2 regions of the Kribbella orskensis genome follow, and region 2 is predicted to be linked to the other one. Evidence: riboswitches for the same ligand, from Rfam matches in the RefSeq annotation. Region 2 holds a riboswitch; the other holds the start of a gene.
The links. A riboswitch is a leader RNA that binds a small molecule or an ion and turns the genes downstream of it on or off. The one in region 2 is predicted to bind S-adenosylmethionine.

Region 1 (7,755 bases), on a different contig from region 2:
ACCACGAGACGCTGAACAACTGGTATCCCGGCGAGATCCTGACCGACGCCCGGTACACCGAGAAGCGGGTCGACGTGCTCGCGGCGCGGGCGCGCAAGGCGTTCCTCGAGTACCTGCCGATGACGCACCCGGCCGGGCGGAACCGGATCTACCGCAAGGTGAGCTACGGCCCGCTGCTGGACGTGTTCTGCCTGGACATGCGGACCTACCGCGGCGCCAACCCGGCCCCGGGTGTCGCCGGCCCGGTCGCGATGCTGGGAGCGGAGCAGGCCGCCTGGTTGGTGCGGGAGGTCGCTGCCTCGAAGGCTGCCTGGAAGGTGATCGCCAGCGACATGCCGCTCGGCCTGCTCGTCCCGGACGGCAACGAGATCGAGGCGGTCGCCAACGGTCTGGCCGGAGCGCCTGGCGGCCGTGAGCACGAGATCGCCTGGGTGCTGAGCCAGTTCAAGCGCCGCAAGGTGCGGAACTCGGTCTGGCTGACCGCGGACGTGCACTACTGCGCCGCGCAACACTACGACCCGTCCCGCGCGGCCTTCACCGACTTCGACCCGTTCTGGGAACTCGTCGCCGGTCCGGTCAACGCCGGCACCTTCGGTCCGAACGGGCTGGATTCGACCTTCGGCCCGAAGGTGGAGTTCGTGAAGGCGGCGGACTTCCCGAACCAGCCACCGAGCGGCGGCAACCAGTTCTTCGGCCACGTCGGGATCGACCCGCGCACCGAGGTCTTCACCGCGTCGCTGCGCAACCTCTACGGCAAGGTCCTCTGGAGCAAGGACCTGAACCCCGCCGGGAGGCACTGAGCACCTCAGGGGAGCGGCCCACTCACCGGTCCGGACGCCTAGCGCGGGATGCCGCCCGCCGAAGGTCCGGTGAGTGGGACGCGCAGTCGCCGCCTGCAAGGGAAAACCGGCGGAAGGGAGTCGGTACGGCGTACTAGGTTGGCTGGCATGACCTCCGAGTACCCCGAGAGCCGCCGCGACGAGAGCGTCGTCGAGACCCTGCACGGCCGCGAGATCGCTGACCCGTACCGCTGGCTGGAGGACCCTGACTCCACCGAGACCAAGGACTGGGTCCGCCGTCAGAACGAGGCCACCGAGACCGAACTGTCGAGCTACCCCGAGCGGGAGTGGTTCCAGCAGACGATGACCGCGATCCTGGCGCGCCCGCGGGCCGGCGTACCGGCTCAGGAGTCCGGCTGGTTCTTCGTCGGCCGCAACGACGGCACCCAGGCCCAGGACGTCGTATTCGTGGCCGACTCCCTGCAGGGGCTCCTCGACGGCGGCCGGGTGCTCATCGACCCGAACAAGCTCTCCGAGGACGGCACCGACTCCCTGGGCAGCTACACGGTCAGCCCGGACGGCCGGTACTTCGCGTACGGCGTGAACGAGAGCGGTAGCGACTGGATCACCTTCCGGCTGCTGGAGGTCGCCACTGGCGCCGAGGTGGACGACGTGGTCACCCAGGCCAAGTTCTGCGAGGCCACCTGGCTGCCGGACTCCTCGGCGTACCTGTACCTGCACTACCCGGCCAGTGGTCGCAGTGAGGGCACCGAGACGAAGGCGCTCGGCGGGGGCCAGCTGAAGCTGCACAAGGTCGGGACGCCGCAGGAGGACGACCAGCTGATCCTGAGCTTCCCGGAGAACGATCGGATCTTCATCGGGCCGGAGGTCTCCGACGACGACCGCTACCTCGTGGTGACGATCAGCGAGGGCACCGACCCGGCGGCGAGGCTCTGGCTCTACCCGATCACTGACGGCGGGCTCGGTGAGCCGATCAAGGTGATCGACGAGTTCCGCGACGAGTCCGCCTTTGTCCGCATGTCCGGTGACCGGCTCGTCCTCCGGACCGACCGGGACGCGTCGCGGGGCCGGGTGGTGACCTCGGATCTGGAGGGCACCTTCACCGACCTGATCCCCGAGGGCGAAGGTGCGCTGCAGTCTGTCAGCGGGACCGCGGCCGGTCTGGCCGTGCTGTCCCTGATCGACGCACAGCCGGTTCTCTCGCTGTACGACCTGGATGGCGGCAACCCGCGGGTGGTGCCGGTGCCTGGTGGGGGAGTAGTCGGCCTGAACGCGTCGCCCAAGCACAACGAGGTGTTCGTCGGCCTGTCGTCGACCACCGACCCGACAGTCTCGTACGTCGTCTCCGCGGCGTCGGGCGAGTTCCGCGCACTGCCTGAGCTCGTGACGGCCGGCGCGGGGTTCACCTCGCCGGAGATCACCGTCACCCGCCGGGTCGAACCGGGCCGCGAGGTGCCGTACTTCCTGATCAGCCGGGCCGACCTGACCTTCGACCAGCCGCGGCCCACGCTCATGTGGGGGTACGGCGGCTTCCGCATCCCGGTGCTGGCCGACTACCGGCCGGGGTGGCCCGCCTGGCTCGCGGCCGGCGGCGTACTGGTGATCACCAACCTGCGCGGCGGCGGCGAGTACGGCAGTTCCTGGCACGACGAAGGGCGGCTGGCGAACAAGCAGAACGTCTTCGACGACTTCATCGCGGTCGGCGAGCACCTGCAGAAGACCAAGGTGACCACGCCGCAGCAACTCGCCATCCACGGCCGCAGCAACGGCGGCCTGCTGGTGGGCGCGGTCATGACGCAGCGGCCGGACCTGTTCGCGGTGGCGCTGCCCGGGGTCGGCGTGATGGACATGCTGCGGTTCCACCTGTTCACCGTGGGTGCCGCGTGGGCGTCGGACTTCGGCCTGCCGGACGACGCCGCGCAGTTCGAGGACCTGGTCGCCTACTCGCCGCTGCACAACCTGCACGCCGGTACGTCGTACCCGGCGACGCTGGCCGTGACCGGCGATCACGACGACCGGGTGGTGCCGCTGCACAGTCACAAGTTCATGGCGACGCTGCAGCATGTGCAGGCCGGAGATCGTCCAGTGCTGAGCCGGATCGAGGTCAATACCGGCCACGGCTTCGGTAAGCCCGCGGCCATGGTCGCCTCGGAATGGGCCGACCTGCTGGCGTTCGCTGCGCATCACACAGGTCTGCGACCGCAGTAGCGGGGCAGACGCTCGCTAGTCCGGAGTGGCTGGTTCTGCTTCGGCGTATGCCGCTCACCGTGCAGGGCTGCAGCCGGACATCAAGCCTGGGTCTCTCCGAGCGGTGGAGCGGCTCAGGCGGTTGGCGGGTGGGTCACCAGATCTGGGGCGCCTCGAGGTCGCGGGGGTCGCCGACCGGCTGACAGCCGTGGGCGGACTCGACGTACTCCGACGCCGGGCCGGTCGTGGCGAGAGTGCGGACCGCGGTGACGAGGCGATCGACGTGCTCGCGGCTGGTACCGAGGCCCAGGCTGGCGCGGACGGCCGTGCCGTGCTCTGGGGACTCGGCGAGCAGGTGACCGACCAGCGGGTGGGCGCAGAACTTGCCGTCCCGCACGCCGATCCCGTACTCCGCCGAGAGCGCCGCGGAGACCACGGTCGAGCTGACGCCCTCGACGGTGAAGCAGACGGTGCCGACACGGTCCGCCTCGGCCCCGAAGATCGAGTACGTCGTCACGCCGGAGATCTGCGCCAGGCCGGTGCGGAGCCGGGCGAGCAGGCTGCGCTCGTGCTGCTCGATCGCCTCGCGGTGCTTGCTGATCGCGGCACAGGCCGCGGCCAGGGCGATCGCGCCGATGACGTTGGGGGAGCCGCCTTCGTGGCGCGGCGGGCCCTCGTTCCAGATGGTGGTCTCGGGGGTCACCGCGGCGGTGGCGCCACCGCCGTACAGGTACGGGTCGGCTCCGTTCAGCCAGTCGGCGCGGCCGATCAGGGCGCCCGCGCCGTACGGGGCGTAGAGCTTGTGGCCCGACAGGGCGACCCAGTCGACGTCGAGCTCCTCGATGTTGACCGGGCGGTGCGGCGCCAGTTGTGCCGCGTCGAGGCAGACCCGCGCGCCGTGGGCCTTGGCGACAGCGGCGATCTCGGCGATCGGGAAGATCTCGCCGGTGACGTTGGAGGCGCCGGTGACGACGACCAGCCGCGGGCCCTCGGGCGCAGTACGGAGTGCGTCGGCGACGGCGGTGACGGCTGCCGTCTGGGAAGTCGGGGCCGCGAGGCGGACGGTGCGCTCGGCCGGCCAGGGGAGCAGGGCCGCGTGGTGCTCGGACTCGAACACGATCACCGTCGCGTCGGCCGGCACCGCTCGGGCCAGCAGGTTCAAGGCGTCGGTGGTCTGCCGGGTGAAGATCACCTGGTCTGTGCTGCGGGCGCCGACGAAGGTGTGGACCTCGCTGCGCGCCCGCTCGTACCACTGGGTGGTGATCCGGGAGGCGTAGCCGTTGCCGCGATGCACCGACGCGTACGACGGGAGTGCTGCCTCGACGGCCGCGCGGACGGACTCGAGACAAGGCGCGCTGGCTCCGTGGTCGAAGTTCGCGTAGTCCGTCACCCGGCCGTCGGCCAGCGGTACGAGCAAGTCGGCCGCGACGGTTGCGGGGATGCTGCCGGAGGTGAGGCGCGCGGCTGCCGGACGGCTGCTCGCGGCGGAGTTGGCAGGCTCGAGGATGGAGAGGATCGACATGGTTCTGCTCCCGGGTGGTCCGCACTTGCCGATTCGGGGTATCCGAACGGCCGGGTCCTCACCCGGGGCACCCCACCGCGGAGGAGGGTTGCCGGCCAGCAAGCCGGGGCTTCGCGCTGGCACTCATGACCTGCCGAAGACGGTAACCAACGACCTCGTCCGTGCGCCAGCAGCTATCTCATTAGATGGGATAGCCAGACATACGGTGAGACGGCTCGGTGATTGCGGGGTCTGTCGGACCTGGGCGGCGGGGACGATGATGGCGGCATGATCGGACGACTTCACCACGTGATGATCGACTGCCCGGACCCTTCGGCGCTGGCGCGGTTCTACTCGGAGCTGACCGGGCTGCCGATCACCTACGAGAGCGTCGACTTCGTGGTGATCGCGACGAACGACACGACTTCGGGGCTGGCGTTCCAGCTCGCGCCGGATCACCGGCGGCCGGCCTGGCCCGATCCGGAGCGTCCGCAGCAGTTCCATCTCGACGTGATGGTCGACGATGTGGAGGCGGCCGAACCGCAGGTCCTGGCGCTGGGCGCCCGGAAGCTGTCCGGCACTGTCTTCGAGGACCCGGCCGGCCACCCGTTCTGCCTCATCCCGCGTCCCGGCTGGGCGCCCCCGGTCCATCCCGGCTAATCAGTTGGTGCGGGTGGCGGTCGGCGGGGGAGGATGCGCGGATGACCTGGACCGCGCCTGAGATCGAGCGACCCGAGGGTTCGCTGGTGGCACCCGAGCGGGAGTTGCTCGCGGGCTACCTGGACTTCTACCGAACGACGTTGCTCTACAAGTGCGCGGGCCTGACCGCTGAGCAACTGGCCGCCCGGCCGGCGCCGCCGTCGAACCTCTCGCTGCTCGGCCTGATCCGCCACGCCACGAAGGTGGAGCGCATCTGGTTCCGCATCCACTTCGCCGGCGACGACCCCGCCGAGCCCCTGTTCGCGCCGGAACTCGGGAAGGACGCGGACTTCGAACTGATCGACGCCAGCCGGGCGCAGGCGGAGTACGAGGCTCTGATCGCCGAATGGGCGCTCTCCGACAAGGCTGCCGAGGGGCACTCCCTGGACGACCGCTTCACCTTCAGCGGCGAACCCTCGAGTCTGCGGATGATCTACATCCACCTGATCGGCGAATACTCCCGGCACTGCGGCCACGCAGACCTCCTCCGCGAACAGATCGATGGCGTCACCGGCGCCTGAGGATTTAGACCTCCTGGGCAACTAATGTGCGGCGGGTGCCTTTTCCGTTAGCGCATCCGGCCGCCGTGTTGCCGTTGATGCGAGGCCCGCTGGTGGCGTCGGCGCTGGTGGCGGGTGCGGTCGCGCCAGATCTGCTGTACGTCGGTGCCGCCTACCGGTTCGCGACCATGTACATCGACGGGAACCTCACCATCACGCGGACGCACGAGTTCTCGTCTGCGTTCTGGCTGGACCCGTTCCTGGCTCTGCTCATCCTGCTGGTCTTCCAGCTGCTGGTGAAGCGGCCGCTGCTCGCCCTGGCTCCTGCCGCCCTCGCCGGCCGATTGCCGTCGCCTGCTGTGCGCCTCCGGATCCCCAGCCTCGTGCACGCGTTCTGGATCGTGGTGTCGACCGTGATCGGCGCGTTCACCCACGTTCTGTGGGACTCGTTCACGCACTACGACGGGTACTTCGTCCGGCACAACTGGAAGTTCTTCACCGCCGACATCACCCCGTTCTGGGAGGTCAACCGGGTGCTGCAGTACGCGAGCAGCGTAGGCGGGGTCCTGATCATCGCGGTCTGGTTGTACTTCTGGTGGCGCAAGACCCCGCCCAACCCGGTCGACGCCACCCGCTACGTCCCCGCACCCGCCCGGTACGCCGTACTGGTGGCGGTGGTCCTTCTGGCCGCGGCTGCTGCCGTGGTGGAGGTCGGCCGGGCCGAGGGTCCGCTGCTCGGTGAAGCGGCGGCCCGGCTGCTGCTGACCGGGGCCGCCTCGGGTGTGCTCCTGGCACTCGCCGGGTATGTGCTGATCTGGCACGCACTCCTCCTGAGGCGGCTTCAGCGGGAGTGGGTGGCTGGGTTGTGACGCCACGGATGGGACGGCGTGACCGGCGTGTGACACGTGTGACTCGAGTGGTAGTCGGGGTAGCCTGCTAGATATGGCGACCCGCACGTCTTCCCCGGCGCGGGCGCGGAAGTCGGCAGCCAACAGCCCCGGTTCGGGACGGTCGGCCGCAGGTGGACGCTCCCGACCGTCAGGAGCCCAGAAGCGTGGGCAGAGCGCGAGGCGCAGTGGTACCACCACTGCGCGCACAGCCGCGCCCAAATCGAGCGGCGCCGGTCCTTTCGCGGCCGCCATGCTGGCCCTCGGCCGAGGGCTGATCAAGTGCTGGATCGGGATCGCACACCTGCTCGGTGGCATGGTCCGCGGCATCGGTCACGGCGCCCGCGACCTGGACCCGGCCCACCGCCGCGACGGCGCGGGCCTCACCCTGATCGGCCTCGCACTGGTCGTCGCCGCCGCGATCTGGTGGAACCTGCCCGGTGCCGTCGGCGACGGAGTCCGTACTGTGGTCGCCGGCAGCGTCGGCATGCTCGGCTGGGCCGTGCCGCTGATGCTCCTGTTCGTCGCGCTTCGCACGCTGCGCCACCCGGACCGCAACGGCCCCGCCGGGCGCCAGGTGATCGGTTGGACCTCGCTGTCCCTCGGCGTGCTCGGACTGGTCCACATCGCCAACGGCCTGCCGCGTCCCGGCAACCCGGCCGACGGCAGCCTGAAGGAGGCCGGCGGCGCCATCGGCTACGTGGTCTCCTCGCTCCTGTCGGACCTCCTCACGGAGTACGTCGCCGCGCCGCTGCTCGTGCTGCTGGCGATCTTCGGCGCGCTGGTCGTCACCGGTACTCCGATCTACGCGATCCCGCTGCGGGTACGCGCCGCGTTCGACGTACTGCTCGGGCGGACGGAGATCCCGGCCGACGCTCCGTCGGTCACGGCCCAGGCCGACGACACCGTGCGGCTCACCCGCAAGGAGCGGCGCGCCAAGGCCGCTCTGGACGACGACGGCGAGCCCACCGTCAAGCCGTACGACTCTCCGGTGCTCGAGGGCCGCGAGATCTCCAAGCGTGGCCGGAAGAAGGCCGCTGTGGAGCCGGAGGAGGATGGCTACGACGCCGACGCCGACGCGGCCGCCGACACCGAGGCCGAGCCGGCCTGGAAGGCCGCAGCCGCCTCGAAGGCGGGATCGGCTCCCGAGCCGCCGCCGCACACGCCGATCCCGCAGCGGG
Region 2 (7,755 bases):
CCCCTGGGCCGCAACGACCGCAAGGCGTCCTGGACGATCGCATTCGACCCCAGCGCATCCATCGTCACCCGCGCACCACCACCGGTGAGCTCGAGAATCTCCTGTACTACGTCCGATGACGCCTGCACGGTGTCGGCAGCGCCGTACGAGCGAGCCAGTTCGAGGGCCGCAGGGTTGGTATCAACGGCAATGACGCGCGCACCAAGCGCGGCGGCAATCATCACGGCGGACAGCCCGACGCCACCACAGCCGAAGATCACCACGTCCTCGCCGGCAGCGACCCGACCGACCTGCCGAACCGCGCGGAACGACGTCGCGAACCGACACCCCAACCCGGCTGCGGTGTCGAAGTCCATGGTCTCCGGCAGCCGGATCAGATTCACCTCGGCAAACGGCAACGCGACGTACTCAGCGAACGAACCCCAGTAATTAAAGCCAGGCTGCAGCTGATTGGGGCAGACCTGCTGATTGCCCTCCAAGCACTGCTCACAATTCCCACACGCACAGATGAACGGCGTCGTAACCCGATCGCCCACCTTCCACCCGGCAACGCCAGCCCCCACGGCCGCGATGGTCCCGGCCAACTCATGGCCAGGAACATGCGGCAACACGATGTCGGAGTCATGCCCCTGCCACCCATGCCAGTCACTCCGGCACAATCCAGTGGCCTCAACCCTCAAAACCACCCCACCCGGGTCCGCCTCAGGCACCGCCACATCCTGAACCGACGGCAGCACCCCGAACTCCTCAACCACCACAGCCCGCATCGCCCCATCCTCACCCACGATGCCCACCCGCAGACCCCACACCCCCGGCGAGTCGCCTCCACCACCCCCACCACACCGCGAGCCACGCACCCGGTACCGCCCCACACCCCCGGCGAGCCCGCCCCCAAGCACCACCGACACCCCGCGCAGGAACACGACCCCCGGCTCGGCGACCGCGACCGCCGAGCACCTCGCCCACACCCGCTACCCGATAGCGGGCTGTCCGCCGACTAGCGCCCTTACAAGCCGCCACCGGCCGAACAACCTGCCACCGCCCCCGCCGCGTGGGCCGGAGTACTAACCGCCCGCGACGGCCGGGATGATGGAGACCTGGCCGCCGTCCTTGATCGAGGTTTGGAGACCTTCGGCGAAGCGGACGTCGTCGTTGTCCACGTAGACGTTGACGAAGCGGCGGAGTTCGCCGGAGTCGTCGAGGACTCGGCCCTTGATGCCTGGGTAGGAGGTGTCGAGGGACTCGAGCACCTCGCTCAGGGTCGAGCCTTCGACGGAGACCTCGGATGCTCCCTGGGTGTAGGGCCGCAGGATGGTCGGTACCCGAACGCTGATGCTCACTGCAGCCCTGCCTTCACGAAGGCGTCGTACGACGCGGGGATGGTCACCTTGGGGCCGACCCGGTCGGCCACGGCGTCGAGCGTCTTGAGCCCGTCGCCGGAGTTGATGATCACCGTCTCGGCCTCAGGGTCGAGCTGGCCGGTCTCGATCAGCTTCCTCAGCGTCGCGACGGTCACCCCGCCCGCGGTCTCGGTGAAGATGCCCTCGGTGCGGGCGAGCAGCTGGATGCCCTCGACGACCTCTTCATCGCTGACGTCCTCGATCACTCCGCCGGTACGCCGGGCGACGTCGAGCACGTACGGCCCGTCCGCGGGGTTGCCGATCGCCAGGGACTTCGCGATGGTACTCGGCTTGACCGGCTTGACCACGTCGTGGCCGTCCCGGAACGCCTGGGCGACAGGCGAGCAGCCGGTGGCCTGAGCGCCGTACACCTTGTAGTCGGTGGCGTCGACCAGGCCGAGTTTGCCGAGCTCGGTGAAGCCCTTGTCGATCTTGGTCAGCTGGGACCCGGACGCGACCGGGATGACGACCTGCTGCGGGATCCGCCAGCCGAGCTGCTCGGCGATCTCGAAGGCGAGCGTCTTCGAGCCCTCGGAGTAGTACGGGCGGACGTTGACGTTCACGAATGCCCAGCCCTCCTCCTCGCCGGCGATCTCGGAGGCGAGCTTGTTCACGTCGTCGTAGTTGCCCTCGACGGCGACCAGGGTGCCGCCGTACACGGCGGTGGTGATCACCTTCGGGCGCTCGAGGTCGTGCGGGATGAACACGACCGAGCGGATGCCGGCCCGGGCGGCGGCCGCGGCGACGGCGTTGGCGAGGTTGCCGGTCGAGGGGCAGGCGAAGACCTTCATGCCGAGCTCACGGGTGGCGCTCAGGGCGGACGCGACCACGCGGTCCTTGAAGGAGTGGGTCGGGTTGCCCGAGTCGTCCTTCACCCAGAGCTTGCGCAGGCCGAGCTCGCGGGCCAGGTTGCCGGCGTCGATCAGCCGGGTGTAGCCGGGTTCGGTGTTCGGGAAGCTCGCCACGTCGGTGGGCACCGGCAGCAGCGGCTGGTACCGCCAGATGTTCTTGGGTCCGGCCTCGATCTGCTCTCGCGTGATGGTCGGGAACTCGTACCCGACCTCCAGCGGACCGAAGCACTCCATACAGGCGTAGAACGGACCGAGCGGCGATTTCGCCCCACAGGCGCGGCAGCTCAGGTGCGTACCGTTGCCGAAGGCACCTTCGCGGATGGTGTGGGTCGACGCGGCGGCGGTCAGGCTCATGGAGGTTCCCTCCTCATCTTCCCCGGACCGGATCTCGGCGCGGGACGGATTTGGCACCGTTCCGCCGCGAGCGCCTCGGATCGAGACGTCAACGGGGAGGGTTGCCGGGACTTCAACGGGCCGTTTCCCTCAGTCCCTCTGGATGAGCACTGACGAGGTTACCCAATCGGGTCCATATTGTGTCTGCCGTTCCCACCATGCGAGACAGCGGATCTCACCCCGCCCGGCGCTCCCGGAAGGTCCGCCGGCTCCAGTGCCCAGCCGAGACTCCGGGCGACAGGAGCGTCGTCGGGCTCCGGCGGCACCGGGGATTCGATGTACTGCGCCTGGCCACCCGCCGGGTGCGACAGGAGTTCGCCGCCGGGATCCACGCGGCCGCGGCGGTCCGGCGCGGGCTCGAGCCGCCCGCCCGAGCCCTTACGAATCCCGCGCGTACGAATCCCGCCCGCACGAATCAGGCCGTCACGAATCAGGCCGTCACGAATCCCGGTCGCGGCGGATCTCGAGCATCCGCATCAACGGAGTCGCCGCGACGCCGTGGACCACGACGCTGAGCACGACCGTGAAGCCGACCGTCGCCCACAACCACGGCAGATCGGTCTCGAAATCGGACCCCGCATAGGCCAGGTAGTAGACCGACCCGACCCCTCGTACTCCGAACGCGGCTGTGACCCAGCGCTCGGATCGCCGCAGCGGCGTTCCGTGGAGTGAGACCCAGGCGGTCAGCGGCCGGATCACGGCCACCAGCAGTACGCCGATCGCGGCGCCGGCCAACGTCAACGGTTTGAGCAGACCGCCGGTGATCGCCACCCCGAGCAGGAGCAGGATCCCCCAGGTCAGAATGTGCTCGAGTTGCTCGACGAAGCCGTGCAACTCCTCGTGGAAGTCGTGGTCCCGTTCGGCGGCCCGCAGCGAGAGGGCGGCGACGAACACGGCGATGAAGCCGTAGCCGTGCAGTACCTCGGCCAGGCCGTAGACCCCCAGCGTCATTGCGAGAGCCAGCACGGGCTCCCGGGAATCGGCCAGCCGAAAACTCGGCAAGGGCGCGGAGAAGGCCATCCGGCCGAGCAGGCGGCCGGCGATGACACCGACGGCCACGCCGATCACCGCCTTGCCGATCAGGTCCCAGGCGAACCACTCCAGCGCCCAGTTGCCGACGGCACCTTTCGTGGCGGCGAACACTGCCGCGTAGACGAACGGGAACGCCAGGCCGTCGTTCAGCCCGGCCTCCGAGGTGAGCGCGAAGCGGACCTCGTCGTCCTCCTCGGCTTCGGCGCCTTCGCCGGTCGTCGGCCCCTGCACCTGCACGTCCGAGGCGAGCACTGGGTCAGTCGGCGAGAGCACCGCACCCATCAGCAGCGCGGTTGCAGGTGCGAGGCCGAGCAGCCAGCCGGCGCCGGCGACCGCCGCGATACAGGCGGGCATGGCGACCAGGAGCAGCCGCCAGGTGACTTTCCACCGGTGCCAGCCGATCGGGCGGTCGATCGCGAGGCCGACACCCATCAGGGCGACCAGGATGGTGAGTTCGGCGAGGTGTTCGGTCAGCTTGGGCTCGGCGATCGGGCTCAGCCGGCTGCGATCGACGAACAGCCCGAGCAGCAGCCCCGCGCCCAGGAAGGCGATCGGCGCGGAGATCGCGTACCGCCGGAGCAACCGGGGCAGCACAGCACCCACGAGCAGGGCAAGGCCCGCCACCAGGTAGAGCCCGTCCCCGTTGATCCGCATATGCGGACCCTAGTGCCCAGGTTCGGGTGTGTTCACCGAAGACGATGCGTGGCGCCCGGCGTGTGGGTGGGTAGGGACTTGCGCGGGCCGTAGCGCGGATGACTGATGCCGGCCAACTCCAAAAGGCGCTGGACCCGGAAGCGATGCCCGCGGTACGGCTCGATGAGTTCGGCGGTGCCGTCGTCGTCGAGTTCCTCGCCGGTCAGCGCGTACGAGACGTTCCGCGACACGTGATAGTCCGCGAACGAAAACGCATCCGCGTCGCCATGAGCCCGCTGCCGGACCTCCGCGGCAGTCCACACACCAACACCGGGCAACGACCGCAGCCGTCGCTCCACTTCAGCCCCGTCGGTGAGCTCCAGTGTCCGCTCCAACGCGGCCGCCCGGGTCGCCGCCGTGATCACCACTCGCGACCGGCGTCCTTCGACCCCGGCCCGCAACCACTGCCAGGACGGAATCAGCCGCCACTCCTCCGGCGATGGCGGCACCATCATCTTCCGGCCGTCCGGAGCACCCGGCCCCGGCGCCACTTCGCCGTACTCGCGCAGCAACATCCGCCACCCGGCAAACGCCTCCTTGCCGGTGACGACCTGCTCGATCCCCGCGGCAGCCATCGCCTCGAAGACCGCGCGCGTCCTCGGCACCCGGAAGTGCGGGAACCGCCGGGCGGCGTCCACCAGCGGCTGGTGCTCAGGCAACGGCTCGAACCCGTCCCAGCTGTCCGCCGCCCCGAGCAACTCGGGCACTCCGTCCAACGCCCACTCCGCACCAGGCCCCCACGCCTCGGCCTCCACCTCGCCCACCCCGGAGTACGGCGTGAGTCTCAGCAGGACGGGTCCCTCAGGGGTTCGGGTGGCGCGCCAGACCGTACGGCGGCCGGGGTCGAACACGTACGCCGGGTCGCCCGGCCCTTTGCGCAGCCCACCGATCACCGTGTGCGGATCCACCGCCCAGGCCGCCCGCCATCTCCGCACCACCGAACTCACGCCCGCAAGTGTTACTCACGCCTCCGACAACTAGCGGACCGGAGTAGCCACGGACGCCAGCCGTCCCCGCATCCACGGATACGGATCGACCAACGGCACCCTCTTCTCCAGCACCACCTGCCGGAGGCCGGCAAGCCGCTCACCCATCACATAGTGCCGCCCCTTGGTCTCGCCGACTGGGACCAGCAGTCCCACCTCGGCAAGCCTGGCCAGATCCCGGGTCGCGGTGCGTTGCTCGATCGCTGCCCGGCGAACGTACGTGGAGCGCCGGATGCGGAAACCGAGTGCAGCATCGAACAGTTCGTCGGCGACCCGCTCGGGCAGGCCGAACTGACTGATCACGTCGTCGAAGGCTTGCCACATCCGGCCGGCCTCCAGATAACGGCGAGCGATGGTCTGAGCCTGGATGTGGTGGGCTCGCAGATTGAACTTCACCCAGAGCGCCGCGGATCGATCAGGGTGCCAGCCACCGTCGCCGGTGGCGGCCAGGACCCGGCAGTAGTCCTCGGCGTTGCTGCCCAACCATTCCTCGATGCCGGAGAAGGCAGGCTCACCGATCCCGCCACGAGACAGGACAAGCGTCTGCAGCGCTCTCGCCATTCGCCCGTTCCCATCACGGAACGGGTGGATCATCACCAGGTTCAGGTGCGCCATCGCTGCGCGGATCAAGGGATCCGCGTCGCCGTCGCTCCCCAGCCCGTCCATCAACTCTGCGACGAGGGCGGGGACCTGCTCCGCGGGCGGCCCTTCGTACACGTTCTGGCCGCTGGCCTCGTCGTGGACGTAGACGGCGCCTTGCCGGTAGCTTCCCGGACTCTTCGACAGGTCGTGACTCAGCATCATGAAGTGCATGCCGCGCAGCGCCGATACGTCGAGCTCGAACTCGGCATCACCCGCCATCGCCAGCACGTATCCAAGCGCCTGACGGTAGCCACGGATCTCGGCGAAGGTTCGCTCGTCGACACTGAGCGCCTCCTCGTCGTCCAGGGCGGCCACCGCGTCATCCAGCCTGACCTCGTGGCCCTCGATACTGTTCGATCCCTGGATCGCACGGCCGAGCATGCTGCGACGAAGGCCGCCGAGCCAGCGCTTCGGCACTCGCATCACATCGGCCAAGTCAGTACGGAAGCCATGGATCTGCTCCAGGACCTGCTGATCCTCAGGGTCCGGCTCAGGCGTGGCGTAGATCATCACTCTGTCCTTATGTCGCAATTCTTAGGACACAGACTATCAGGCCCCTGTCCTAAGAATTGCGACATCGAGACATCGGAGTCGATACTGGAGGTATGGGTGAGGGGATGTCGGGGTGGCAGCGGGTGAAGTTGGTGGGGAATGTGCTGAACCTGTCGACGGCGTTGGGGGTGCTCGTCGGGGTGATCGGGCGGGCAAAGTTCAGCCGAGGGCCGCGCGGGCTCTTCTACGCGACCGGGTACCGGCTGGGGTTCCCGATCGCCAGCGCGTTCACGCTCGGGAACCTGGTGCTGACCAAGAACGACCGCGCGTACTTCGACCGACGTCCGCTCCTGGTCAAGCATGAGGAACGGCATTCCTGGCAGTACTTCTGCCTGCTCGGTCTTCCCATGCTCCCGCTCTACGCCCTCGGCGCCGGCTGGTCCTGGCTGCGCACGGGCTGCCCCGCTTCGCGCAATCCGTTCGAGCGGCTGGCAAGTCTCAAGGACGGCAACTACATCGAACACCCGGTCCAGCCACTTGGCCAGACGCTCAGCCAGACGTTCAGCGGGTTGCGATCGCGTCGGAAAGAGCAGTAAGCACGGTCACCACACCGGCCGGATCGTCCACGACGATGTCAGCCGCATCCGCCAGCTCGGACGAACCCCCCGAGCGAGCAGCGACCAGTACTGCGTGCAGCCCCTCGCCGCGCAGGTCATCCAGAGCCCGGAAGGCAGCAAGATCGCCTAGGTCGTCCCCGGCGTACAGGACCGAGCGGGCCTCGGTGGACTCGACCAGCCGCCGCATGGCGACTCCCTTGTCGATACCAGGCGGGCGGAGCTCCAAGACCAGGTTGCCCGGCTCCAGCCGGAGGTCGGTGGACTCGGCCAGCTCCGTCAGCGGAGCACGCAAGGCCTCCCAAGCAGGCAAGGGCTCCGGCAGCCGGCGGGTGTGAACCGCCAGTGAGCTGCCCTTATCCTCGACGAACGCGTCCGGCAGCCCAGCCTCCTGCAGCAAACCAGGCAACCGCTCCCGAGCCACCGCAACCCCGGGTGGCACAGGGTCGCTCGTCACAGCACCAGTAGACGCTTCCCACCGCTCAAGCCCGTAATGACCCAGTACTACGAGTCGCCCGAGTCCGGGGTGTCCACTGACGCCGGAAAGCTCGGTGGCAACGAGTGCAGGCCGGCCGGTCACGATGGCCACCTGGCCCACTGAGCGGGCGAGTCGGGCCAGCGCGTCCAGTGCTCCGTCGGCCGCCCGGGACAT

Region 1: linked by a shared signal. The riboswitch ahead of EV644_RS06270 (aminotransferase class V-fold PLP-dependent enzyme) and the one ahead of thrC (threonine synthase) in region 2 are both predicted to bind S-adenosylmethionine.

Annotation. Positions count from the first base shown of each region.
Region 1 covers NZ_SLWM01000002.1:244,275-252,029, reverse strand. Annotated here, with positions in the region: gene EV644_RS06280 (alkaline phosphatase D family protein) at 1-800, shown strand, start outside; gene EV644_RS06275 (prolyl oligopeptidase family serine peptidase) at 948-3,008, shown strand; gene EV644_RS06270 (aminotransferase class V-fold PLP-dependent enzyme) at 3,142-4,509, opposite strand; SAM riboswitch class IV at 4,526-4,640, opposite strand; gene EV644_RS06265 (VOC family protein) at 4,777-5,148, shown strand; gene EV644_RS06260 (DinB family protein) at 5,190-5,708, shown strand; gene EV644_RS06255 (DUF4184 family protein) at 5,744-6,556, shown strand; gene EV644_RS06250 (FtsK/SpoIIIE family DNA translocase) at 6,828-7,755, shown strand, end outside.
Region 2 covers NZ_SLWM01000001.1:931,113-938,867, forward strand. Annotated here, with positions in the region: gene EV644_RS04525 (zinc-dependent alcohol dehydrogenase family protein) at 1-767, opposite strand, end outside; gene EV644_RS04530 (ubiquitin-like small modifier protein 1) at 1,065-1,340, opposite strand; gene thrC (threonine synthase) at 1,337-2,605, opposite strand; SAM riboswitch class I at 2,616-2,754, opposite strand; gene EV644_RS04545 (cation:proton antiporter) at 3,083-4,330, opposite strand; gene EV644_RS04550 (DNA-3-methyladenine glycosylase family protein) at 4,363-5,316, opposite strand; gene EV644_RS04555 (Fic family protein) at 5,347-6,507, opposite strand; gene EV644_RS04560 (hypothetical protein) at 6,603-7,085, shown strand; gene otsB (trehalose-phosphatase) at 7,051-7,755, opposite strand, start outside.